4 regions of the Erwinia sp. BNK-24-b genome follow, and region 3 is predicted to be linked to each of the others. Evidence: predicted binding sites of a transcription regulator. Region 3 holds the regulator's gene; each other region holds the start of a gene.
What was found. The regulator PurR, encoded in region 3, represses purine synthesis genes. The targets are predictions, from matches to a motif close to CANGCAAACGTTTGCNTG.
Positions count from the first base shown of each region.

Region 1: pyrD (quinone-dependent dihydroorotate dehydrogenase) is a predicted target of PurR. The motif match lies at 2,054-2,071, and genes of this name have one in related genera.
Region 2: guaD (guanine deaminase) is a predicted target of PurR. The motif match lies at 1,765-1,782, and genes of this name have one in related genera.
Region 4: purH (bifunctional phosphoribosylaminoimidazolecarboxamide formyltransferase/IMP cyclohydrolase) is a predicted target of PurR. The motif match lies at 3,102-3,119, and genes of this name have one in related genera.

Region 1 covers NZ_CP179901.1:2,990,464-2,996,389, reverse strand. Annotated here, with positions in the region: gene ssuD (FMNH2-dependent alkanesulfonate monooxygenase) at 1-352, opposite strand, end outside; gene ACMGGR_RS13665 (sulfonate ABC transporter substrate-binding protein) at 349-1,320, opposite strand; gene ssuE (NADPH-dependent FMN reductase) at 1,331-1,882, opposite strand; gene pyrD (quinone-dependent dihydroorotate dehydrogenase) at 2,245-3,252, shown strand; gene ACMGGR_RS13650 (cell division protein ZapC) at 3,401-3,943, shown strand; gene ACMGGR_RS13645 (YcbX family protein) at 3,940-5,055, opposite strand; gene rlmKL (bifunctional 23S rRNA (guanine(2069)-N(7))-methyltransferase RlmK/23S rRNA (guanine(2445)-N(2))-methyltransferase RlmL) at 5,190-5,926, shown strand, end outside.
Region 2 covers NZ_CP179901.1:2,078,177-2,084,102, reverse strand. Annotated here, with positions in the region: gene xdhA (xanthine dehydrogenase small subunit) at 1-265, opposite strand, end outside; gene guaD (guanine deaminase) at 246-1,592, opposite strand; gene ydfG (bifunctional NADP-dependent 3-hydroxy acid dehydrogenase/3-hydroxypropionate dehydrogenase YdfG) at 1,975-2,721, shown strand; gene rstB (two-component system sensor histidine kinase RstB) at 2,967-4,268, shown strand; gene ACMGGR_RS09310 (carboxypeptidase M32) at 4,297-5,784, shown strand.
Region 3 covers NZ_CP179901.1:2,468,498-2,474,423, forward strand. Annotated here, with positions in the region: gene ACMGGR_RS11010 (alkene reductase) at 1-121, shown strand, start outside; gene gloA (lactoylglutathione lyase) at 313-720, shown strand; gene rnt (ribonuclease T) at 884-1,534, shown strand; gene ACMGGR_RS11025 (Grx4 family monothiol glutaredoxin) at 1,595-1,933, opposite strand; gene ACMGGR_RS11030 (C40 family peptidase) at 2,303-3,127, shown strand; gene purR (HTH-type transcriptional repressor PurR) at 3,472-4,497, shown strand; gene punR (DNA-binding transcriptional activator PunR) at 4,528-5,436, opposite strand; gene punC (purine nucleoside transporter PunC) at 5,553-5,926, shown strand, end outside.
Region 4 covers NZ_CP179901.1:4,369,815-4,375,740, reverse strand. Annotated here, with positions in the region: gene purD (phosphoribosylamine--glycine ligase) at 75-1,355, opposite strand; gene purH (bifunctional phosphoribosylaminoimidazolecarboxamide formyltransferase/IMP cyclohydrolase) at 1,371-2,960, opposite strand; rRNA gene ACMGGR_RS20150 (16S ribosomal RNA) at 3,590-5,131, shown strand; tRNA gene ACMGGR_RS20145 (tRNA-Glu) at 5,306-5,380, shown strand; rRNA gene ACMGGR_RS20140 (23S ribosomal RNA) at 5,599-5,926, shown strand, end outside.

The DNA of each region.
Region 1 (5,926 bases), 520 kb from region 3:
CCGCTAACTCTTCTGCATCACCGCCGGTAACAAGATTAAACAGCGTGCGACCGTTTGACAGGCGATCCAGCGTCGCGGCCTGGCGAGCAGCCTGGGTAGGTGAAATCACACCGGGGCGCAAAGCCACCAGAAAACGCAGGCGCTGCGTTACCGGGATAAGCGAGGCCGCAACCAGCCAGGCATCTTCACAAGAGCGGCCTGTAGGGATAAGAACCCCGCCAAAACCCAGGCGATCGGCGGCCTGCGCGATTTGCTGCAGATAACCATGATCGACCGGACGTGCTCCTTCAGTGGTGCCTAAGTAGTGACCGTCGCCGTGAGTAGGCAGAAACCAAAAAACGGAAAGGCTCATGGTGAAACTCCTTGCGTTGCGGAAGCGTCATGCCAGATACGACTGGCGATATCGACCTTCACCGGCATTAAATGATTGGCATAAAAAAGATCGGCGGTATGCTGTTGGGCCTGTACCGTTTTTTCGCTGACCGGGCCGATAACGGTAGGAGGACGGTGATCAAGATAGCTGGCGATTACCGGCTTCGGCAGGCCAATAGTTTGTGAAAGCAGTTCGATACTCCGGTTGCGATCGCTACGCGTGAGTTCATCCGCCTGGCTAAAAGTGTCCAGGACAGCAGTCACAAAGGGGCCATTAGCCTCGGCAAAAGGTCGCGTTGCCAGATAGAACGAGCCGGTCAGATTCAGCCCGTTACCATCGGCAAGCACCCTGACTCCGCCCTGGAGTAGCGCAGAGGAATAGTAGGGATCCCAGATTGCCCAGGCATCGACATCGCCTTGCTGAAACGCGGCACGAGCATCTGCTGGCGTCAGATAAGCGGGCTGAATATCGCTAAATTTCAGGCCTGCCTTGGTTAAAGCACGCAGCAGTAAATTGTGTGAACTTGAGCCTTTCTGGAAAGCCACCTTATGGCCTTTCAGATCGGCGACGCTCTTAATCGGGCTATTTTTTGCTACCAGAATCACTTCCGACTGCGGTTTTGGTGGTTCAGAACCGACATAAAGCAGATCGGCCCCGGCAGCCTGGGCAAAAATCGGCGGGATATCGCCGGTACTGCCCAAATCGATACTGTTAACGTTTAGCGCTTCCAGCATCTGCGGGCCAGCGGGAAACTCGATCCATTTAATCTGCGTATGTGGAAAACGCTTTTCCAGCAGCTGGTGCGAACGGGCCAGCGCCATACTGACCGATCCCTTTTGATAGCCAATACGAAACGTTTTTGGCGCGGCAGGCTCCTCGGCCAGTACGCTACCGGCCAGAACACCGCTGATAGCCAGCGCGGAAAAAAGACGTAAAAACAGGCTCATTTATTCTTCCTTATACCGCAGCGGCCAGCAGCTGATGGCGGCGCGTCAATGCTTGCCAAAAAGTGTCTACAGATTCTGCGATACGCTCGGCCAGCACGGGCGCAAGTTCAGGCTGGCGATCGTAATGGCTAATCTGGCTGTCGTCGGCAAACACGCCGTGCAGCACTTCCTGCGCTTTCAGGGCGTTCAGTACCGGCTTGAGCGCATAATCGACCGCCAGCATGTGCGCCACGGTGCCGCCGGTTGCCAGAGGTAGAACAACCTTATGTTCCAGCGCGCGCTCTGGTAAAAGATCGAGTAGCGTCTTTAATGCGCCAGAAAAAGAAGCTTTATAAACCGGCGTCGCCACAATTAGCCCGTCAGCGTTTTCAAGATCTTCCTTTAACGCCAGCAGCGCAGGGGAGTCGAAACGGGCATATAACAGATCTTCAGGGTGAAAATTATGCAGATTCCAGGGGATAACCTCGACGCCGCGCTGTTCAAGTGCCTGCTGGCAAAGGGTCAGTAAAGCGGTTGACCGCGAAGGATAGCGAGGACTGCCTGCCAGAGTAATAACGCGCATCATCTCTCCTTATAACCAAAAGTTATTGATTAAAATATTTCCCGAACTGATGGAACTATCCTGACAGAGTGCGTAAGGAGGCTTAAATGATTTATCCGGCATATTTAAGTCATTTTCTGGATAAGTGAGCAGAGGCTAATGGGAAACAGCGAAAAAAGAAGAGGATAAGGGGACGCAATCGTTTTACTTTCCGCGCAAAGGACTTTACCATTTTCCTCCGCGCCTGCAGCGTCACTGCGTCGGCAAAATGCGTCTCTCACGGGAAACTACATAATAAAGGTGAGCAGGCGTACGCCTCAGTGTTGAGGGTTGCTCTGGCAACCAGTCCTTTCCCGATCCGCCTGGATCATTCAGGAGCGAACATGTATAACCTGGCCCGTAAAGCGCTTTTTCAGCTGGATGCTGAACGTGCGCATGAATTTACTCTTCAGCAGCTGCACCGCATAACCGGTACGCCGCTTATCCACCTGGTGCGCCAGACTTTACCCTTTAAGCCTGTTAACTGTATGGGGCTGGTTTTTAAAAATCCGCTGGGCCTTGCGGCAGGGCTGGATAAAAATGGCGAATGTATCGATGCTTTTGGCGCGATGGGGTTTGGCTTTGTCGAAGTGGGTACCGTGACGCCGCGCCCGCAGGCGGGTAATGACAAACCGCGCATGTTCCGCATACGGGAAGCCGAAGGCATTATTAACCGTATGGGTTTCAATAATCTTGGCGTAGACCATTTGGTCAATAATGTTAAGCAATCCCGTTTTGATGGCATACTTGGCATTAATATTGGCAAGAATAAAGATACGCCTGTTGAAACTGGAAAAGACGATTATCTGACCTGTATGGATAAAGTTTATCCTTATGCGGGTTATATTGCGATCAACATCTCATCTCCGAATACGCCGGGCTTGCGTACGCTGCAATACGGTGAAGCATTAGACGATCTTCTGATAGCTATTAAACAAAAGCAGCAGGAGCTGGAAGCGCGCCACCATAAATATGTCCCGGTTGCGGTAAAAATTGCGCCAGATCTGGCGGAAGAAGAGCTAATTCAAATTGCCGATAGCCTGGTGCGTCATAATATTGACGGCGTTATTGCCACCAATACGACGCTGGACCGCTCGCTGGTCAGCGGCCTGAAACACAGTGAAGAAGCGGGCGGCCTCAGCGGGCGTCCCGTGCAGCTACGCAGTACGGAAATCGTTCGTCGCCTGGCGCAGGAACTGCAGGGACGACTGCCGATTATTGGCGTAGGCGGAATCGATTCGCTGGTTGCAGCGAAAGAAAAAATAGCGGCGGGCGCCTCGCTGGTGCAAATATATTCCGGCTTTATTTACAAAGGGCCGCCGTTGATAAAAGAAATTGTTACCCATCTCTGATAAAAACCCGTTATAACGGCGCCAGGGGCTTTATTTTCGCCTCTGGCTCGTTTATATTTTCTCCTGTTTACCCATTTTCAGCCTGATTTGGCCGGATGCATTATTCCCCGGACGATTAATAGCAGGTCTACTTATTACGGGACACTTCATGAGGATTAAACCTGACGACAGCTGGCGCTGGTATTTCGATGACGAACAGGATCGCATGATGTTGGATATGGCCGATGGCATGCTGTTTCGCTCCCGCTTCCCACGTAAAATGTTAACGCCGGATGCCTTTGCCGCAGCCGAATTCTGTGTTGACGATGCCGCCCTGTTTGTTAATTTTGATGAAAACTGCCGCGACTGTGATTTAAATCCGCAGCAGCGTGGCGAACTGGTGCTGAACGCGCTGGTGGCGCTGCGCTTTCTGAAACCGCAGATGCCAAAAAGCTGGCATTTTTCCACGCACCCTCGCCACTGTACGCCGAAAGATGGCGAGCTTGTGGCGGTACGCCTGAGTGAAACCGGCGAAGAGGCTACGCTGCTGGTGGTCGAAGCGGGCGAAAACGCGGCACTCTGCCTGTTAGCCCAGCCGCAGCTGGAGCTGGCGGGCAAAACGATGCAGCTGGGTGATGCGATTAAAGTGATGCACGATCGCCTGCTGCCGGCTATCAGTCAGCACCACTTTACCTTCGCGCGCGCCGTTTAGCGCTCAGCCAGCTGTACGTCGCCATCCGGTATACAGCTGCAGCTTAATAGCGTGCCGTCTTTACGCAGCGCGCCTTTTTTCAGCTCGCGAACCTGGCCAGATAGCAGCCTGACGCGGCAGCTGCCGCAAACCCCGGCACGACAGGAGTAAGGGATGCGGAATCCCTGCTGCTCCAGCTGTTCCAGCACAACCTGCTGGTTATTGCCGCAAAAAGATTCACCCTGCCAGCTAATCGTCAACGGCGCTTCGGCCTGGCTGACTGGCGCAAGGGTTTCCGCCACTTCACCCGCACCGTACAGGCGTGGTGATTGACGGGTAATCACTTCCAGCTCGTCGCCCACGCGCACAATACCGCTGCCCAATGCCACCAGATTCAGGCCAAAATCCACATCTCCACTGCCGTCCGCGGCGGTACGGAACTTTTGCAAAGTAGTAAGCGGCTCGCCGGTCGGATGCTTGCGCCCACGTTCAGGACTGACGGTGGTAAAAATGCAGCGGCTACAGGGTTTAGGGACGTCGAATAAAATCGTGCCTATTTTCACCCTTGACCAGCTGTCTTCTTCCCATGCTGTTGCGCCCGTGACCACCAGGTTAGGGCGAAACTGCTCCAGCCTGACGCCAGCAGGACAACGGCTGCGCAGGTCATGTAGCGACGCTTCGTTAATCAGCAAATAAGGATAGCCGTCGGCAAAACCCAGCGGCACCTGCTCCAGCCGTTTAACGCGGCGCGTCATGTCAGGTCCAACCCAGCGCAGCTGTACCGGCCGTGGGAAAAAGCCGCTGAGCCATTCATTAATTTCTGCAGGCGCAACCAGCGCGGTAAAATGGTTGCCCCAGACTTCCGTAGGCGCCGGGTCGGCGGCAAAATCGGCAAAGCGAACGGTGGCGCTACTGCCATCAGCCGCAGCAAGAAATAATCCTTCAGGCGTTAACGCTGGCGTAAAAAGCACCATTTCCGGATATTGACGAGCGGTAATAAAGGTACCGTCACTATCCGTAAGCATAAAAAAACGATCAAACGCCAGCCCGCTCGCCAGCGCCTGGGCGTGCGAGACCTGCGTGCCGCGCATCGATTTGACCGGGTGAATAAACAGACGAGACAGACTGACCATAGCGCTCTCCGGCAGAAAAGAGGGCGTCAGCGTAAAAAAGACCTGAAAGCGGCTGACGAAAAGAAGCTAACTTTATGACATGCGCCCTGGATTAGCTATAATGCGCAGCAATTTTCCAGATGATAAGTGACGTTATGAATTCTCTGTTTGCCAGTACGGCGCGTGGGCTCGAAGAGCTGTTAAAAAGTGAACTGGAAGCGATGGGGGCAGAAGAGTGCCAGGTCGTCCAGGGCGGCGTACATTACCAGGGGGACGATCGTCTGATGTATCAAAGCCTGATGTGGAGCCGCCTGGCTTCCCGCATCCTGCTGCCGCTGACCGAATGCGGCGTCTACAGCGATTTGGATCTCTACCTGGGCGTGCAGGCTATCGACTGGCCAGCCATGTTTGGCAGCGATAAAACCTTTGCCGTACACTTCAGCGGCCTGAATGAAGTGATCCGCAACAGCCAGTACGGCGCGTTAAAGGTTAAAGATGCCATCGTCGACAGTTTTACCCGTAAAAATCTGCCGCGTCCCGATGTCGATCGCGAGCAGCCGGATATTCGCGTCAACGTCTGGCTGAATAAAGATACCGCCAGCATCGCCTTAGACCTGAGCGGCGAAGGGCTGCACCAGCGTGGCTATCGCCAGCAGACGGGCATGGCTCCGCTGAAGGAAAACCTGGCGGCGGCAATCGTATTGCGCTCCGGCTGGCAGGCAGGAACGCCGATGGTCGATCCTATGTGCGGGTCGGGTACGCTGCTGATCGAAGCGGCCATGATCGCCAGCGATCGCGCGCCGGGCCTGCATCGTACGCACTGGGGCTTTACCGGCTGGAATAAATTTGACGAGGCGCTGTGGCGTGAAGTCACCAGTGAAGCGCAGGTTCG
Region 2 (5,926 bases), 390 kb from region 3:
CGTTCTGCGGCAAATCTTCTACCGTAATCAACTGCTTGCCCTGCAGGCTGCTGACAAAGGTGATGCAGCTGTTGGCGGTTTCGTAGACCATCTTCCCGTCCTCAACACGTCCCAGCGTCACGGTGCAGGCCCCGCAATCGCCGGAGGCGCAGCCCTCTTTCGTGCCGCAGCGCCGTTTGTTCTGGCGCAAATAGTTCAGTACCGTAGTGTCGGGATCGAGCGAGGTTTCGCTAATCAACGTCTGGTTAAGCAAAAACTGAATCATGTGCTTTCTCCTCGTTATGCTGTTGCCAGACGCGTTTGCCGTTTACCCAGGTGCTGGCGATATTGCGATCGTCGCCCAGCGTCATTAATACAAAAAGCTTTTCCCAGATGTCACGGCTGTTGGCGCAGCGCATTTTTTGCAGTGCGGAAACAGCGGGATCGAGCACCACAAAATCGGCCTCTTTACCCGGATTGAAATTGCCGATCTGCTGATGCAGATCCAACGCCTGCGCGCCGCCCAGCGTGGCGTGATAAAAAGCTTCGCTGGCCGCCATTTTATAGTGCTGGAGCTGGCCGACCTTGTATGCCTCGCCCAGGGTTTGCAGCATGTTAAAAGTTGTTCCGGCCCCCACATCTGTTCCTATGCCCATCTTCACGTTTTTTTCCCAACAGTGGTTTAATTTGAACAGCCCGCTGCCTAAAAACAGATTGGAGGTCGGGCAAAACGCTACGGAAGAGTCGGTATCGTGCAGGCAGTCCCACTCCTCTTCTTCCAGATGAATGCAGTGGGCAAACAGGCTGCGCCGTCCGGTCAGCTGATAATGGTGATAAACATCCAGATAGCCGCTGCGCTCCGGGAAAAGCGCTTTTACCCAGGCGACCTCCTGCGGGTTCTCGCTCAGATGGGTATGCAGCCATGTATCGGGATACTCTTTTTTGAGCTGCTGAACTTTTTGCAGCAGCTCGGGAGAAGACGTTGGCGCAAAACGCGGCGTCAGCGCATAGCTGAGGCGGCCACGGTTATGCCAGCGTTCAATCAGCTCACGCGTTTGCTGATAGCTCTGTTCCGGCGTTTCGGTGAGATAATCCGGCGCGTGCCTGTCCATCATCACCTTGCCGGCAATCAGCCGCATGCCCAGCCCCTCTGCCGCGCTGAATAAGGCATCTACGGACTGGGGATGCACCGTTCCAAATACCAGCGCGGTTGTGGTGCCGTTGCTCAACAGCTGATGTAAAAAGAAGGCGGACATCTTTGCCGCATGCAGCGGGCAGTGATACTGACTTTCAACCGGGAAAGTATATTGCTGCAGCCATTCGAGCAGCTGTTCGCCGTACGCGCCTATCATTTCCGTTTGCGGGTAGTGAATGTGACAATCAACAAAGCCCGGAACGATAAGCTTACCGCGATAGTCGACTACCGCCGTTTCATCGCCCAGCTGGTGACGCCCCTCTTCCCAGGCCTGTAGCGAAACAATTTTTCCTTCGTTCAGCAGCAGTAATCCGTCTTCAATATAGCGAGCCCGTTCAGCCAGCTGCTGCGGATCGCTAACCGTCGCGGTAATATCAAAAAAGCTGCCGCGCACGGCACGGGTAAAGGTGGGTAACATAGCGCTTCCTTTTATCGACGGACGGCTGACAATTAATTATAGAAATAAATAGCAATTGTTATGCCAGGTCGGGAACATATAAATATTGCTTTATTTTCAATGAATTAAATAAAGAGCGCGCAAATACACGTTCATAAAGAGTCGCAATCGTATGCGCAAACGATTGCAAAAATTAGCAATCGTTTGCCTGCCATTTTTCAGCGCCTTTTTTACTTTTTACTTTCTGCCAGTCATTTCTGCCTGCACCCTTTTCAGGCAACCTTGCCGCAGGACGCGCCAACATTGTGCAGATTAAGTTATTAATCAGAATTAATCCGACTTATCAGCACGGCACCGAGATGTTATGGTGGTTTAAACCCAAAAAGCGTTGAGGAACAGTGAGATGATTGTATTTGTTACTGGAGCCACTGCCGGTTTCGGCGAAAGCATTACCCGTCGTTTTATTGCTGAAGGCCATAAGGTAATCGCTACCGGTCGCCGTGAAGAGCGTCTGAAAAAGCTGAAAGAAGAGCTGGGCGCTAACCTTTATACGTTGCAGCTTGACGTGCGCAACCGCGCCGCCATTGAAGAAGCGCTGGCGCAGCTGCCGACGGAATGGCGCAATATCGACGTGCTGGTTAACAATGCGGGACTGGCGTTAGGTATTGAACCGGCGCATAAAGCCAGCGTGGATGACTGGGATGCGATGATCGATACCAATAATAAAGGCCTGGTCTATATGACTCGCGCCGTACTGCCCGCCATGGTGGAACGCAATGTCGGCCATATTATTAACCTGGGTTCCATTGCCGGTCTGTGGCCTTATCAGGGCGGCAACGTTTATGGTGCTACCAAGGCTTTTGTACGCCAGTTCAGCCTGAACCTGCGCACGGATCTGCACGGCACGGCACTGCGCGTGACCGATATCGAGCCGGGCCTGGTAGGCGGAACAGAGTTTTCTAACGTTCGTTTTAAAGGCGATGATGCTAAAGCAGACAGCGTATATGACGGCACCGAGCCGTTAACCGCCGAAGACGTTACCGAAGCGGTCTGGTGGGTTGCTACGCTGCCGAAACACGTAAACATCAATACGCTGGAGATGATGCCGGTTGCCCAGACGGTAGCCGGACTGAAAGTGCACAAGGCGTAAGACTACGCTTTTTTGCAGGTTACAAGCTGATGGTGAAGGGTTGCCATCAGCTTTAAATTCCAGAATGTTGTAGTTAGCTGTTTTAATGCTGCCCCGCTCCAGCCGCTGCCTGCGTCACCTCTAAATTTTTTTAAAATCAATACTTGCTTAAGTGATATAAGAACATATCAATGTGAGAATTTTGGGAACTGTGCGCCTGATGTCCAGGGCAGGATAGTTAATTTATTGATTTCAGGTAACAATTCATGCGAAAGCTTTTTATTCAGTTTTATCTGCTGCTGTTCGTTTGCTTTCTGGTGATGGCGATGCTGGTTGGGCTGGTCTATAAATTCACCGCCGAACGCGCTGGTCGTGAGTCAATGGATGACCTGATGAAAAGCTCGCTTTATTTAATGCGCAGCGAACTACGTGAAATTCCTCCGCGCGACTGGGATAAGACCATCGATAACCTGGATCTTAATCTCTCTTTTAAGCTGCATATAGAGCCGATGAGCAAGTATCAGCTCGACCCCGCCACTATGCGCCGTTTACGCGCTGGTGGTATTGTCGCGCTGGACGACGAATACACCTTTTTACAGCATATTCCGCGCAGTCACTATGTGCTGGCCGTCGGGCCTATCCCCTACCTCTTTTTTCTGCATGAAATGCGCATTCTGGATATCGTGCTGCTGGCTTTTATCGGTATATCGCTGGCGCTGCCGGTGTTTATCTGGATGCGGCCCCACTGGAAAGAGATGCTGCGGCTGGAGTCGGCCGCGCAGCGTTTTGGTCAGGGGCATCTGGACGAGCGTATTCACTTTGACAGCGCCTCCAGCCTGTTTCGGCTTGGCGTTGCCTTTAACCAGATGGCCGATAACATCAATACGCTGGTCGTCAGCAAAAAACAGCTGATTGACGGCATCGCGCACGAGCTGAGAACGCCGCTGGTGCGTCTGCGCTACCGGCTGGAGATGAGCGACAACCTTACCGACAGCGAAGCCGCCGCGCTGAACCGGGACATTGGTCAGCTGGAGTCGCTGATTGAAGAGCTACTGACCTATGCCCGCCTGGACAGGCCGAAAGTCGACCTGAACCTGCAGTCGCTGGATCTGGCCGCGTGGCTGAGCGAAAGGCTGGATGATATCCGCTCGGTGCATCCTGACTTTACCGTCGAGCTGGATACGCCACAACGGCAAAACATGGGCGTGGCGGATACCCGACTGATGGAGCGCGTGCTGGATAATCTGGTGAATAATGCGCTGCGCTATGCCGACCGGCGCCTGCGTGTTGGACTCTGGTTTGATGGCAATACGGCCTGCCTACAGGTTGAAGACGACGGCCCCGGCATTCCGCAAGCCGAGCGCGAGCGCGTATTTGAGCCTTTTGTCCGTCTGGATCCCAGCCGCGATCGCGCAACCGGCGGCTGCGGGCTTGGGCTGGCAATTGTTCATTCCGTGGCGCAGGCCTTTGGCGGCTATGTACTGATTGATACCAGCCCGCTGGGCGGCGCCAGCGTTCGCTTTTGCTGGCCGGTTGATTTACCCTTATCTTCTCCCCGCGCTGCCTGACGGCGCCACGACAACGTAAAGGATCACTATGTCATCCGCTTATGCAGATTTGACCCGCACATTTACCCGGCTTTCCCGCTTTAGCCATCTTTCCGCGATTACCGGCTGGGATATGATGACCATGATGCCGCCAGGCGGCAGCAGCGCACGCGGCGCGGCGCTGGCCGAGCTGAGCGTACTTAAACATGAAATTCTGACCGATAAAAAAGTGGCGCAGTGGCTGGAGGCGGCCGCCAGCGAGAATCTGAATGATGTTGAGCAGGCAAACCTGCTAGAGATGCGCCGTGCTTATCAGCAGGCCGCGCTGCTCCCGGCTTCGCTGGTCGAAGAGAAATCCATCGTCGGTTCCCGCTGCGAACACGCCTGGCGGGAGCAGCGCCCGGCCAATGACTGGCAGGGTTTTGCCGCTAATCTGAAAGAAGTAGTCAGGCTGAGCCGCCAGGAAGCGGAGCTACGTGCGCAGGCGAACGGCTGCTCGCGTTATGATGCGCTACTGGATCTTTACGAGCCGGGAATGACCAGCGCTAAGCTGGATGCCACGTTTGGCGAGCTGAAAGAGTGGCTGCCTTCGCTGCTGAACCGCATTGTTGAAAAGCAGGCCAGACAGCCTGTTGACGTGCCTGTTGGACCTTTTGCCATTGAGTCGCAAAAGCAGCTGGGCCAGACGCTGATGAAGCTGCTGAACTTCGATTTTAACGCCGGTCGTCTGGACGTCAGCGCGCATCCTTTCTGCGGCGGCGTGCCGGAAGATGTTCGTATTACCACGCGTTACAATGCCAACGAATTTATCAGCGCGATGATGGGCGTCATCCATGAAACCGGTCACGCCTGCTACGAGCAAAACCTGCCAAAGCAGTGGGCTGGTCAACCCGTCGCGCTGGCCCGCTCAACGGCCATTCACGAGTCGCAAAGCCTGTTTTTTGAAAAACAGCTGGGTCGCAGCCGGGAGTTCCTGAGCCTGCTGCTGCCGCAGGTAAAAACGTTGATGGGCGACCAGCCCGCGCTGGAAGAGGCGAACTTTATCGCGCTCAACCAGCGCGTTAAGCCAGGCCTGATCCGCGTTGATGCGGATGAGGTAAGCTATCCGGCGCATATTATCTTACGTTATGAGATTGAACGCGCGCTGATCGAAGGCGACATCGAAGTGGACGACATCCCGGCGCTGTGGCAGGAAAAAATGCAGGCATTGCTGGGGCTGGATACCAGCGGCAATTATCGCGACGGCTGCATGCAGGATATCCACTGGACCGACGGTGCCTTTGGCTATTTTCCTACCTATACGCTGGGCGCAATGTACGCGGCGCAACTTTTTCAGAGCGTGAAAAAGGCGCTGCCGCAGGTTCAGAGCGAGCTGCGTGAAGGCAATTTGCAGCCGATCTTCGACTGGCTACAGCAGAATATCTGGCAGCACGGTAGCCGCTTCAGCACAAGCCAACTCATTGAAAACGCTACGGGTGAGGCACTTAATCCGGCCTTTTTCCGTCAGCATTTAGAAAGCCGCTACCTGGCCGACTGATCCCGTCCCGTCAGGCCCGCTCCGTTATGTAGCGGGCCTTTGTACAATCGGTAACACGCCGATACCAATCACTCACGGAAAGCCGTGCGCCGTTCCCTTATAGTCTCTTCACCGGCCCCGCAGTGGGCTGACAATGAAAATA
Region 3 (5,926 bases):
TATCGCCAACCCGGATCTGCCTGAGCGGTTGCAGCAAAACGCCCCGCTGAACGAACAGCGTCCGGCGCTTTTCTACGGCGGCGGCGCGGAAGGCTATACGGACTATCCAACGCTGAAATAGAACACCGGATATCCCGGCAGGCCGGTCTACAGCATCAGGATAAAGCACGCATTTCCTGGTTTCCCGTGGGTTATAGCTGCTATCCTGCTGTGCTGGCCGCTGGGCCACTGTAAATTCCTTCCGCTGACGAGATGAGGAGGAATTCAGGCTATGCTTGTTATCAATTGATAACTTTTTTAAAAGAGGATGTTATGCGCTTACTTCATACCATGCTGCGCGTTGGCGATCTGCAACGCTCCGTAGACTTTTACACCAAAGTGCTGGGTATGCGCCTGCTGCGCACCAGTGAAAATACCGAATACAAATATACGCTGGCTTTTGTAGGCTACACCGAAGAGAGCGATGGTGCAGTGATTGAGCTGACCTATAACTGGGGCGTGGATAAGTATGACCTGGGCGACGCCTATGGACATATCGCGCTGGGCGTGGACGATGTGGCAGCCACCTGCGATCGTATTCGTAACGAAGGCGGTAACGTCACGCGTGAAGCTGGCCCGGTTAAAGGCGGCACTACCGTTATCGCTTTTGTTGAAGATCCAGACGGTTATAAAATCGAGCTGATTGAAAACAAACATGCGGGCAACGGCCTGGGCGCATAAGCGTCGCGCGCTGCTAAAACGACCCGAGGGTATTTTAGCGCTCGCTTTAAGTTTGCCAGCAGTCTGTGGGCGCCGCTAAGGCGCCCTTCTTTCCCCTTCCCCTGCTGCAACTCTTACTGAAATTTGCCATAATACGCGCTCAATTTTCGCCTGTGAGATCCTGATGTCCGAATCGAACGAACTTAACGCCCTCAGCAGCCGTTTTCGCGGTTTTTACCCGGTCGTGATCGATGTTGAAACCGCCGGTTTTGACGCCAAAACTAATGCATTACTGGAAGTTGCTGCCGTTACGCTAAAGATGAACGCCGACGGCTGGCTGGAGAAGGATGAGACGCTCCACTTTCACGTTGAGCCGTTCGAAGGTTCTGTCCTGCAACCCGAGGCGCTGGCTTTTAACGGCATCGATCCTGACAATCCGCTGCGTGGCGCGGTCAGTGAATATGAAGCGTTACACGCTATCTTTAAAGCGGTGCGTAAAGGCATTAAAGATCAGGGCTGCAATCGCGCGGTCATGGTTGCCCACAACGCCACTTTCGATCTGAATTTTATGAATGCGGCTGCGGAACGCGCCGGTCTGAAACGCAATCCTTTCCATCCTTTCGTCACGTTTGATACCGCCGCGCTAAGTGGACTGGTGCTGGGACAAACGGTGCTGGCAAAAGCCTGTACGGCGGCCGGTATGCCTTTTGACAGCAGCCAGGCGCACTCGGCGCTGTATGATACGGTACAGACGGCAGATCTGTTTTGCGAGCTGGTCAACCGCTGGAAACGGCTTGGCGGCTGGCCCCTGCCGGAAGCGGCGGGCGGAGAGTAAAAAAAAGGCCTGGCGTAATGCCAGGCCTTTTTTATCGGGTAACGTCCGTTACCGACAAACTTACTCTGCTGCGTCAGACGGATACTTCTGCGCCGTCTCTTTAATCAGCTGCTGCAGTTCGCCCTGCTGGAACATTTGAATGATAATGTCGCAGCCGCCCACCAGTTCACCGTCTACCCACAGCTGAGGGAAAGTTGGCCAGTTGGCATACTTTGGCAGCTCGGCGCGGATTTCCGGATTCTGCAGGATATCGACATAGGCAAAACGTTCGCCGCAGGCGGAAAGCGCCTGCACGGCCTGGGCAGAAAAGCCGCAGCTTGGCAGTTTAGGCGAGCCTTTCATATACAGCAGAATCGGGTTTTCTGCGATCTGGCGCTCAATCTTCTCAATAGTGCTCATTAATGCCTTCCTCAATCGGCTACTTCGTGTCTGTATAGTGTAGCGAGTCTACGCGTACGATGAAAATGCCATTTTCAGCAGCCTGACGCCATAACCTTGTCGCTACGCTCGGGAAACAAAGCATTAAAATATCATTTCCCGGAGGTTATTACCGCGTTCCTGATAAAATTTATCGGTGCGGTTGTGCAGATAACCAGCTGAAGAGGATAGATTTTACAGCTTTTACCGCTTTGTAATCATTGAAACAAAAAAGGCCTTACTTTTTCATTATGAGTTCGATTAGAATTATCCTAACCGACTGCCGTTGCGCAGTCCCCTGATTAACCAGGCTCTGGCCGCTGGCGGGAGCACAAACTGTTAATGGTAAAGATGCGTTTACTCATCACGCTGTTGATGCTGGCCTTTGCCCAGCTATTTATGACCATGGCGCACGCATCGCCACACGCGGCCGTTAAAGCGGATCACCACAAGGCTAATAGCCCCACGCCTGCCCGCGAAGACGATCGCCGCAAGCGTCGCCCGATAAAAACCACCGCCACCCGTAAAGTTAAAGTTAAAGAAACCAGCAAGGTCAAAGAAAGCAGTAAAGGCAAAGAGACCAGCAGCAAAAAGCCCCGCACTTCCCTGATTAAAAAATATAAGTTGCGCAAACACGAGCAGCAGACCGCCAAAGCTTTACCCCCGAAAAAACGCTACGGTCGCCATCGTGTGACTGAAGAGACAGAAGCCCTGACCAGCGGCAGCGCTTCCTCCCCGCTCAGGCTCAGTAAAGCGCACCGCGCACGCTACCAAAAAGCGCGCGAAACGGCGATGAACAAGCTAATGGATCAGCTGGGCAAGCCTTATTTATGGGGCGGCACCTCGCCAAAAACCGGTTTCGACTGTAGCGGTCTGGTCTGGTATGCCTATAAAGATCTGGTGAAATTTAAAATCCCCCGCACCGCTAATGAGATGTACCACTTAAGGGATGCGGCTTCGATAAAGCGTAACGAGCTGGAAAAAGGCGATCTGGTCTTCTTCCGCATCAACGGGCGCGGCGCGGCCGATCACGTTGGCGTTTATCTGGGCAACGGCAAATTTATCCAGTCGCCCCGCACCGGCAAAGATATTCAGGTTAGCGCGCTTGCCGATGATTACTGGGAACAGCATTACGTGGGGGCAAAACGGGTCATGACGCCTCGCACCATTCGTTAAAAGCTGACGGCTTCGCCAGTGAAAAATCCCCTCTCCGGCTGAACCTGCGTTAAGCAAGGCAGCCGGAGTTGTTTGCCGCAACGGGCGAATTTTGTCGTTTCACCGCCGTAAAAACCTCGTTTTATCCCTTCGCTCTTGTTAGAATCCACGGTTTGTTGCGCAACAGGCCCGCACGCCGGTTTTTTTAGCAGGCAACAGGCCGGTTTCGCCGCCCTTAACTCCCTCCTGATGTAACCATACCGCAACAAATCATGCGTATTTACGTCAGGTTTTTTATCATTCCAGGCAAACGTTTAACAAACCGCTTTTCAGTGACTTACTGAACAGCGCAGGAGTCTTGTTCCATGGCAACCATAAAAGATGTGGCCAAACGCGCCGGTGTCTCTACCACCACGGTGTCCCACGTCATTAATAAAACCCGTTTCGTCGCCGAAGAGACGCGGGAAGCCGTCTGGGCAGCGATCAAAGAGCTGCACTATTCACCCAGCGCCGTGGCCCGCAGCCTGAAGGTCAATAACACCAAAACCATTGGCCTGCTGGCCACCTCCAGCGAAGCGCCCTATTTTGCCGAAATTATTGAGGCCGTTGAACACAGCTGTTTCGCTAAGGGCTATACGCTGATCCTTGGCAACGCGCATAACGACCTGCAAAAGCAGCAGGCTTATCTGTCGATGATGGCGCAAAAGCGCGTCGATGGCCTGCTGGTCATGTGTGCCGAATACCCTGATGAGCTGATAAAAATGCTGGAAGATCATCGCAATATTCCTATGGTGGTGATGGACTGGGGCGAGTCGCGAGGCGATTTTACCGATACGGTTCTGGATAACGCCTTTGAAGGCGGCTATCTGGCAGGACGTTATCTGATCGATCGCGGCCACCGTGATATCGGCGTGATCCCCGGCCACATGGAGCGCAACACTGGCGGTGGCCGCCATGCAGGTTTCCTGAAGGCGCTGGCGGAAGCGGGCATTACTTTACGGGAAGAGTGGCTGGTTCAGGGAGATTTCGAACCGGAGTCAGGCTATCACGCGATGCAGCAGCTGCTGGCACAGAAGCAGCGCCCTACGGCAGTCTTTTGCGGCGGTGACGTGATGGCAATGGGCGCTATTTGTGCCGCTGACGAGATGGGCCTGCGCGTTCCGCAGGATATTTCGGTGATCGGTTATGACAACGTGCGCAACTCGCGTTACTTTACGCCAGCGCTGACCACCGTTCATCAGCCGAAAGAGCGTCTTGGCGCAACGGCCTTTAATATGCTGCTCGACCGTATTACCAGCAAGCGCGAAGAGCCGCAGACTATTGAAGTCCACCCTACGCTGATCGAGCGTCGCTCCGTAGCGGATGGTCCCTTCCTCGACTATCGCCGCTAACCTGTCGGGCGGTATGTTACCGCCCCGTTTTCAGGCTTCCCGCAGCCATTCGCAGTTCAGCGTTTCCGTTTCGCCCAGATAGTCCAGCAGCCAGTGCATGGCGGGCGAAGCCTGCTGTTCTGACCAGCTGACGCAGCAGGGGCTGTCCGGAAAAAGCGGGTCAAGCGTCAGCTCGTGTAGCAAGCCATTTTGTAGCAGAGGCTGCGCCAGATGGCCCGGCACCATCCCGACGCACAGACCGGCCAGCAGGCAGTCAATCGCGCTCTCCCAGTCCGGCACTATCAGCCGCCGCTGATTATCCAGCGTCCACGTAGTTCTTTTTGGCAGCGCGCGCGAGGTATCTTCCAGCACCAGCGAAGGCCATTCGCGTATGTTCTCTTCCGTAACTTTTCCGCTTTGTTGCGCAAGCGGATGGCTCGCCTGCACTACGCAGCGCCAGTTCAATACGCCCATATCGCGAAAGGCAAACCGTCCGCCAACCGGAATTGCCTGAGTAGCACCAATCGCCACATCAACCCGCCCGTCCGCCAGCGCATCCCAGACGCCGTTAAAAACTTCTGATGAAAGATGTAGCTCTATATCGGGAAAGTGACGGTAAAAATCGACCACCAGCTGACGGGTTCGTTCTGCTTTTACAATCCTGTCGACAGCAATATTCAACTGGCCGCGCCAGCCGTTAGCGACCTGCTGGCAGTGGCGGCGTGTGGAAAGCATTTTTTTGATAACAGCACGGCCTTCCTGAATGAAAAGTTCGCCCGCTGCCGTCAGCACGACGTCGCGATGACGTCGTTCAAATAAAGGCACGGCGAGCCACTCTTCCAGCTGCCGTACGGTATAGCTGATAGCAGAAGGCACGCGATGTAGCTCGTTAGCCGCTGCGCTAAAGCTACCCGTTCTGGCTACCGCATCAATCACTTCAAGCGAATGTTCTGACCACATAATCTGCCTGCAAAATTTTTGAACGCAACAGACAAATATTACCGTTTCACAAGCGCTATGGCACTCCTTTACACTCTCGGCCGCCTATTAATTCGGTAAAAAGAGCGAAAGAAGTCATGCCATCGAAAGGATTTTTAATTTATCTCGCGCTGCTGAGCGTGGCAGGTTTTCTTGCCACCGATATGTATCTGCCTGCTTTTGGCGCCATGCAGCAGGATCTGCACACCGAAGCTGGCGCAATTAGCGCCAGCCTGAGCCTCTTTCTGGCAGGTTTTGCCAGCGCGCAGCTGTTCTGGGGGCCGCTTTCCGATCGCATCGGCCGTAAGCCGGTACTGCTGATGGGCCTGAGCCTGTTTGCCGTGAGCTGCGGCGCTATGTGGTGGGTTAATACCACGGTTGTACTGCTGATCCTGCGCTTTTTACAGGCCGTGGGTATCTGTGCCGCCGCCGTGAGCTGGCAGGCACTGGTGATCGACCGTTATCCGGCCGC
Region 4 (5,926 bases), 1.9 Mb from region 3:
TAACGTTCTGCCAGGGAGTTAGCGGAAAGGGGGGAGGTCAGGGGACGAAAAGCTTCATCCCCTGCTGGTCTGTCTTATTTACGGCCGATGGCGCGATAGCCGATATCTTTACGGCAGAAGCTACCGTTCCACGAAACAGGCTTAGCCAGTTCGTAGGCATGGCGCTGTGCTGCCGCAACGTCTTCACCCAGCGCCGTTACGCACAGGACGCGGCCGCCGTTAGTCACCACTAAATCATCCTGCATTCTGGTGCCGGCATGGAAGATTTTGCCGTCTGGCGTCTCTTCCAGCGGTAAACCGTGGATCTGGTCACCGGTGCTGTAGTCGCCAGGATAGCCGCCAGCCGCCAGAACCACGCCCAGCGCAGGACGAGGATCCCAGACCGAATCTTTCGTGTTCAGCTTGCCGTCAACGGCCGCCAGGCAAAGCTCGATCAGATCCGACTGCAAACGCAGCATGATCGGCTGCGTTTCCGGGTCGCCAAAGCGGCAGTTAAATTCAATCACCTTCGGCTGGCCGCTTTTATCAATCATCAGGCCGGCATACAGAAAACCGGTATAAACGTTACCTTCGGCCGCCATGCCGCGAACGGTTGGCCAGATAACTTCGTCCATTACGCGCTGGTGGATCTCATCGGTGACCACCGGAGCAGGAGAGTACGCGCCCATGCCGCCGGTGTTCGGGCCGGTGTCGCCATCGCCTACGCGTTTATGATCCTGGCTGGTTGCCATCGGCAGAACGTTTTCACCATCAACCATCACGATAAAGCTGGCTTCTTCACCGTCCAGAAACTCTTCCACCACGATGCGGTGTCCGGCGTCGCCAAACGCGTTGCCGGCCAGCATATCTTTAATCGCTTCTTCTGCTTCCTGTAGCGTCATCGCCACAATCACGCCTTTACCCGCCGCCAGGCCATCGGCCTTAATAACGATCGGTGCGCCTTTACTGCGCGTGTAGGCCAGCGCGGCGTCTACATCGGTAAAGTTCTGGTATTCCGCGGTTGGGATCTTATGACGGGCCAGGAAATCTTTGGTGAAAGCTTTAGATCCTTCCAGCTGCGCGGCAGCCTGGGTTGGGCCAAAAATTTTCAGTCCGGCAGCCTGGAAAGCATCCACGACGCCAATCACCAGTGGGGCTTCCGGGCCAACGATGGTCAGGTCAATATTTTCACGCTGTGCAAAGTCCAGCAGAGCCGGGATATCGGTGGCGCTGATAGCCACGTTCTGCAAAGCAGGCTCAAGTGCGGTACCGGCATTGCCGGGCGCGACAAAAACGGTTTCCGCCAGCGGCGACTGAGAAGCTTTCCATGCCAGCGCATGCTCGCGGCCGCCATTGCCGATTACTAAAATTTTCATAGTCTGGTTCCTTAATTAATGGCGGAAGTGGCGCATGTTAGTAAAGATCATCGCGATGTCGTGTTCGTCAGCGGCAGCGATAACTTCTTCATCACGAATGGAACCGCCAGGCTGGATAACGCAGCGCACGCCAGCAGCGGCGGCGGCGTCAATGCCATCACGGAACGGGAAAAAGGCATCCGAGGCCAGCGCGCAGCCTTCCACCACCAGACCTTCGTCTTTTGCTTTGATGCCGGCAATTTTAGCGGAGTAAACGCGGCTCATCTGGCCCGCGCCAATACCTACGGTCATGTTATCGCGTGCATAAACGATGGCGTTTGACTTCACAAACTTGGCGACTTTCCAGCAGAACAGCGCATCACGCAATTCCTGCTCGGTTGGCTGACGCTTGCTGACCACGCGCAGCTGGCTTTCTTCAACCATGCCCAGGTCGCGATCCTGTACCAGCAGGCCGCCGTTAACGCGTTTGAAATCTAAACCAGCCTGACGCTGCTGCCACTGACCGCAAATCAGGACGCGAACGTTCTGCTTGGCCGAGGTAACCTTTAATGCAGCTTCGCTTGCTGAAGGCGCAATAATCACCTCAACAAACTGGCGGCTAACGATGGCTTGCGCGGTGGCTTCATCCAGCTCGCGGTTGAAAGCGATGATGCCGCCAAAAGCAGAAGTTGGGTCAGTTTTGTAAGCCAGCTCGTAAGCGCCCAGAATGGAATCGCTGACCGCAACGCCGCAAGGGTTAGCATGCTTGACGATCACGCAGGCCGGTTCGCTGAATTCCTTCACGCACTCCAGCGCGGCGTCGGTATCCGCGATGTTGTTATAGGAAAGCGCTTTACCCTGAACCTGCTGCGCGGTGGCAACGGAAGCTTCGGTGACGTTCTCTTCTATATAGAAGGCAGCATCCTGATGGCTGTTCTCGCCGTAGCGCATATCCTGCTTCTTAATAAAGTTCAGGTTAAGCGTACGCGGGAAACGTCCGGCAGGCTCGGTGGTTTCACCATGATAAGCAGGAACCATACTACCGAAGTAATTGGCGATCATGCTGTCGTAGGCTGCGGTATGCTCAAAAGCTTTAATAGCCAGATCGAAACGGGTGGCCAGCTGCAGCGAGTTATCGTTGGCATCCATCTCCGCAATAATAGCCGCGTAGTCGCTGCTCTTTACTACGATAGCCACGTCTTTATGATTCTTGGCCGCCGAGCGCACCATCGTTGGGCCGCCGATATCAATATTTTCTACCGCATCTTCCAGCGAGCAGCCTTCGCGGGCGACCGTTTGGGCAAAGGGATAAAGGTTTACGACAACCATGTCGATAGGCGCGATACTGTGCTGCTGCATAATGTCGTCATCCTGGCCACGGCGTCCCAGAATGCCGCCGTGTACTTTTGGATGCAGTGTTTTGACGCGTCCATCCATCATTTCCGGAAAACCGGTGTAGTCAGACACTTCAGTAACGGGCAGGCCCGCTTCTGCCAGCAGGCGGGCGGTGCCGCCAGTGGAAAGCAGCTCAACACCGCGCGCTGACAGCGCCTGAGCAAATTCGAGGATACCGGCTTTGTCGGACACGCTGAGCAGAGCGCGGCGTACAGGACGAGGTTGTTGCATGAGGTTTTATCCCTTGGCTTTGGTTCGCATAGATAAGAGCGTTACATCAATCTTAGCTTTTCGCTTCTATATAGAGAAAGAAGCACGCGAAGATTCAGGTAACGCCCCCAAATGGGGGCCGGGATTTTTCGGGGGCATTGTAGCGAAAACGTTTGCGTGATGCTCGTCTAAATTTAAGTGCGCCGACGAATGTGGATAAGTTTGTGGGTAAATGCGTATAAATACCCCTTTTGCTGTGGAATGCAGCGAACGCGCTATTTTTCTAAAATTAGGGGTTGTCAGCCGTCGAGAACTCCCTATAATGCGCCTCCATCGACACGGAACAACGGCTTACCGGCCGCCGGGTTGAGAGGGTCAGGAAGCTGAACCGCCGGAGAAAAACTTCTGAAAAAGAAGTTGACTCTGAAGGAGGAAAGCGTAAGATACGCCACCTCGCAGTAAGTCGCCACGGCGCTTACCGCAACGCTCTTTAACAATTTATCAGACAATCTGTGTGGGCACTCGCAGGATTGATATCAGCGTCTCCGGACGCAAAAAAATATCAAGTCTTAAGAGTGAACACATAATGAAAATTCATTATGACGTTTTACACTTGAGCATCGCTGCACTTGTTGCAGCAAATCAAACTTAAATTGAAGAGTTTGATCATGGCTCAGATTGAACGCTGGCGGCAGGCCTAACACATGCAAGTCGAACGGTAGCACAGAAGAGCTTGCTCTTCGGGTGACGAGTGGCGGACGGGTGAGTAATGTCTGGGGATCTGCCCGATAGAGGGGGATAACCACTGGAAACGGTGGCTAATACCGCATAACGTCGCAAGACCAAAGAGGGGGACCTTCGGGCCTCTCACTATCGGATGAACCCAGATGGGATTAGCTAGTAGGTGGGGTAACGGCTCACCTAGGCGACGATCCCTAGCTGGTCTGAGAGGATGACCAGCCACACTGGAACTGAGACACGGTCCAGACTCCTACGGGAGGCAGCAGTGGGGAATATTGCACAATGGGCGCAAGCCTGATGCAGCCATGCCGCGTGTATGAAGAAGGCCTTCGGGTTGTAAAGTACTTTCAGCGGGGAGGAAGGGATGGAGCTTAATACGCTTTGTCATTGACGTTACCCGCAGAAGAAGCACCGGCTAACTCCGTGCCAGCAGCCGCGGTAATACGGAGGGTGCAAGCGTTAATCGGAATTACTGGGCGTAAAGCGCACGCAGGCGGTCTGTCAAGTCGGATGTGAAATCCCCGGGCTCAACCCGGGAACTGCATTCGAAACTGGCAGGCTAGAGTCTCGTAGAGGGGGGTAGAATTCCAGGTGTAGCGGTGAAATGCGTAGAGATCTGGAGGAATACCGGTGGCGAAGGCGGCCCCCTGGACGAAGACTGACGCTCAGGTGCGAAAGCGTGGGGAGCAAACAGGATTAGATACCCTGGTAGTCCACGCCGTAAACGATGTCGACTTGGAGGTTGTGCCCTTGAGGCGTGGCTTCCGGAGCTAACGCGTTAAGTCGACCGCCTGGGGAGTACGGCCGCAAGGTTAAAACTCAAATGAATTGACGGGGGCCCGCACAAGCGGTGGAGCATGTGGTTTAATTCGATGCAACGCGAAGAACCTTACCTGGCCTTGACATCCACGGAATTCGGCAGAGATGCCTTAGTGCCTTCGGGAACCGTGAGACAGGTGCTGCATGGCTGTCGTCAGCTCGTGTTGTGAAATGTTGGGTTAAGTCCCGCAACGAGCGCAACCCTTATCCTTTGTTGCCAGCGATTCGGTCGGGAACTCAAAGGAGACTGCCGGTGATAAACCGGAGGAAGGTGGGGATGACGTCAAGTCATCATGGCCCTTACGGCCAGGGCTACACACGTGCTACAATGGCGCATACAAAGAGAAGCGACCTCGCGAGAGCAAGCGGACCTCATAAAGTGCGTCGTAGTCCGGATCGGAGTCTGCAACTCGACTCCGTGAAGTCGGAATCGCTAGTAATCGTGGATCAGAATGCCACGGTGAATACGTTCCCGGGCCTTGTACACACCGCCCGTCACACCATGGGAGTGGGTTGCAAAAGAAGTAGGTAGCTTAACCTTCGGGAGGGCGCTTACCACTTTGTGATTCATGACTGGGGTGAAGTCGTAACAAGGTAACCGTAGGGGAACCTGCGGTTGGATCACCTCCTTACCTGAAGATACTTTCCCGCGTAGTGCTCACACAGATTGTCTGATAGAAAAGTAATGAGCAAGGCGTTAACGCGTTGGGGGTAAAGTGACAAGTGAAGTTGTCGCGCGATTTTCTTAAGAAAATCTTGCCTTTACGTGAAATTAGCGAATCGGTGATTCGCAAAGCAAATTTCACGTCCCCTTCGTCTAGCGGTTAGGACTCCGCCCTTTCACGGCGGCAACAGGGGTTCGAATCCCCTAGGGGACGCCACTTGCTTGGTGACAGGTGAAAGGTGTCTCCACGAAGTATCTCAAAACTGGCTTACGAGCCACGTTTGAGATATTTGCTCTTTAACAATCCGGAACAAGCTGAAAATTGAAACGACGCGTCGCGTTCATTCTCCGTAATAAGAATGAACGGAGCGATGCGGTCGAGTCTCTCAATGCCTGCAACAGCAACGTGTCTTTCGGGACGCTTGTGGGTTGTGAGGTTAAGTGACTAAGCGTACACGGTGGATGCCCTGGCAGTCAGAGGCGATGAAGGGCGTGCTAATCTGCGATAAGCATCGGTAAGGTGATATGAACCGTTACAACCGACGATACCCGAATGGGGAAACCCGGTGCACTTGTGCATCATTGCAGCATGAATACATAGTGCTGCAAGGCGAACCTGGGGAACTGAAACATCTAAGTACCCAGAGGAAAAGAAATCAACCGAGATTCCCCCAGTAGCGGCGAGCGAACGGGGAACAGCCCGGAACCATCATCAGTTTGTGTGTCAGTGGAAGCGTCTGGAAAGTCGCAGGGTACAGGGTGA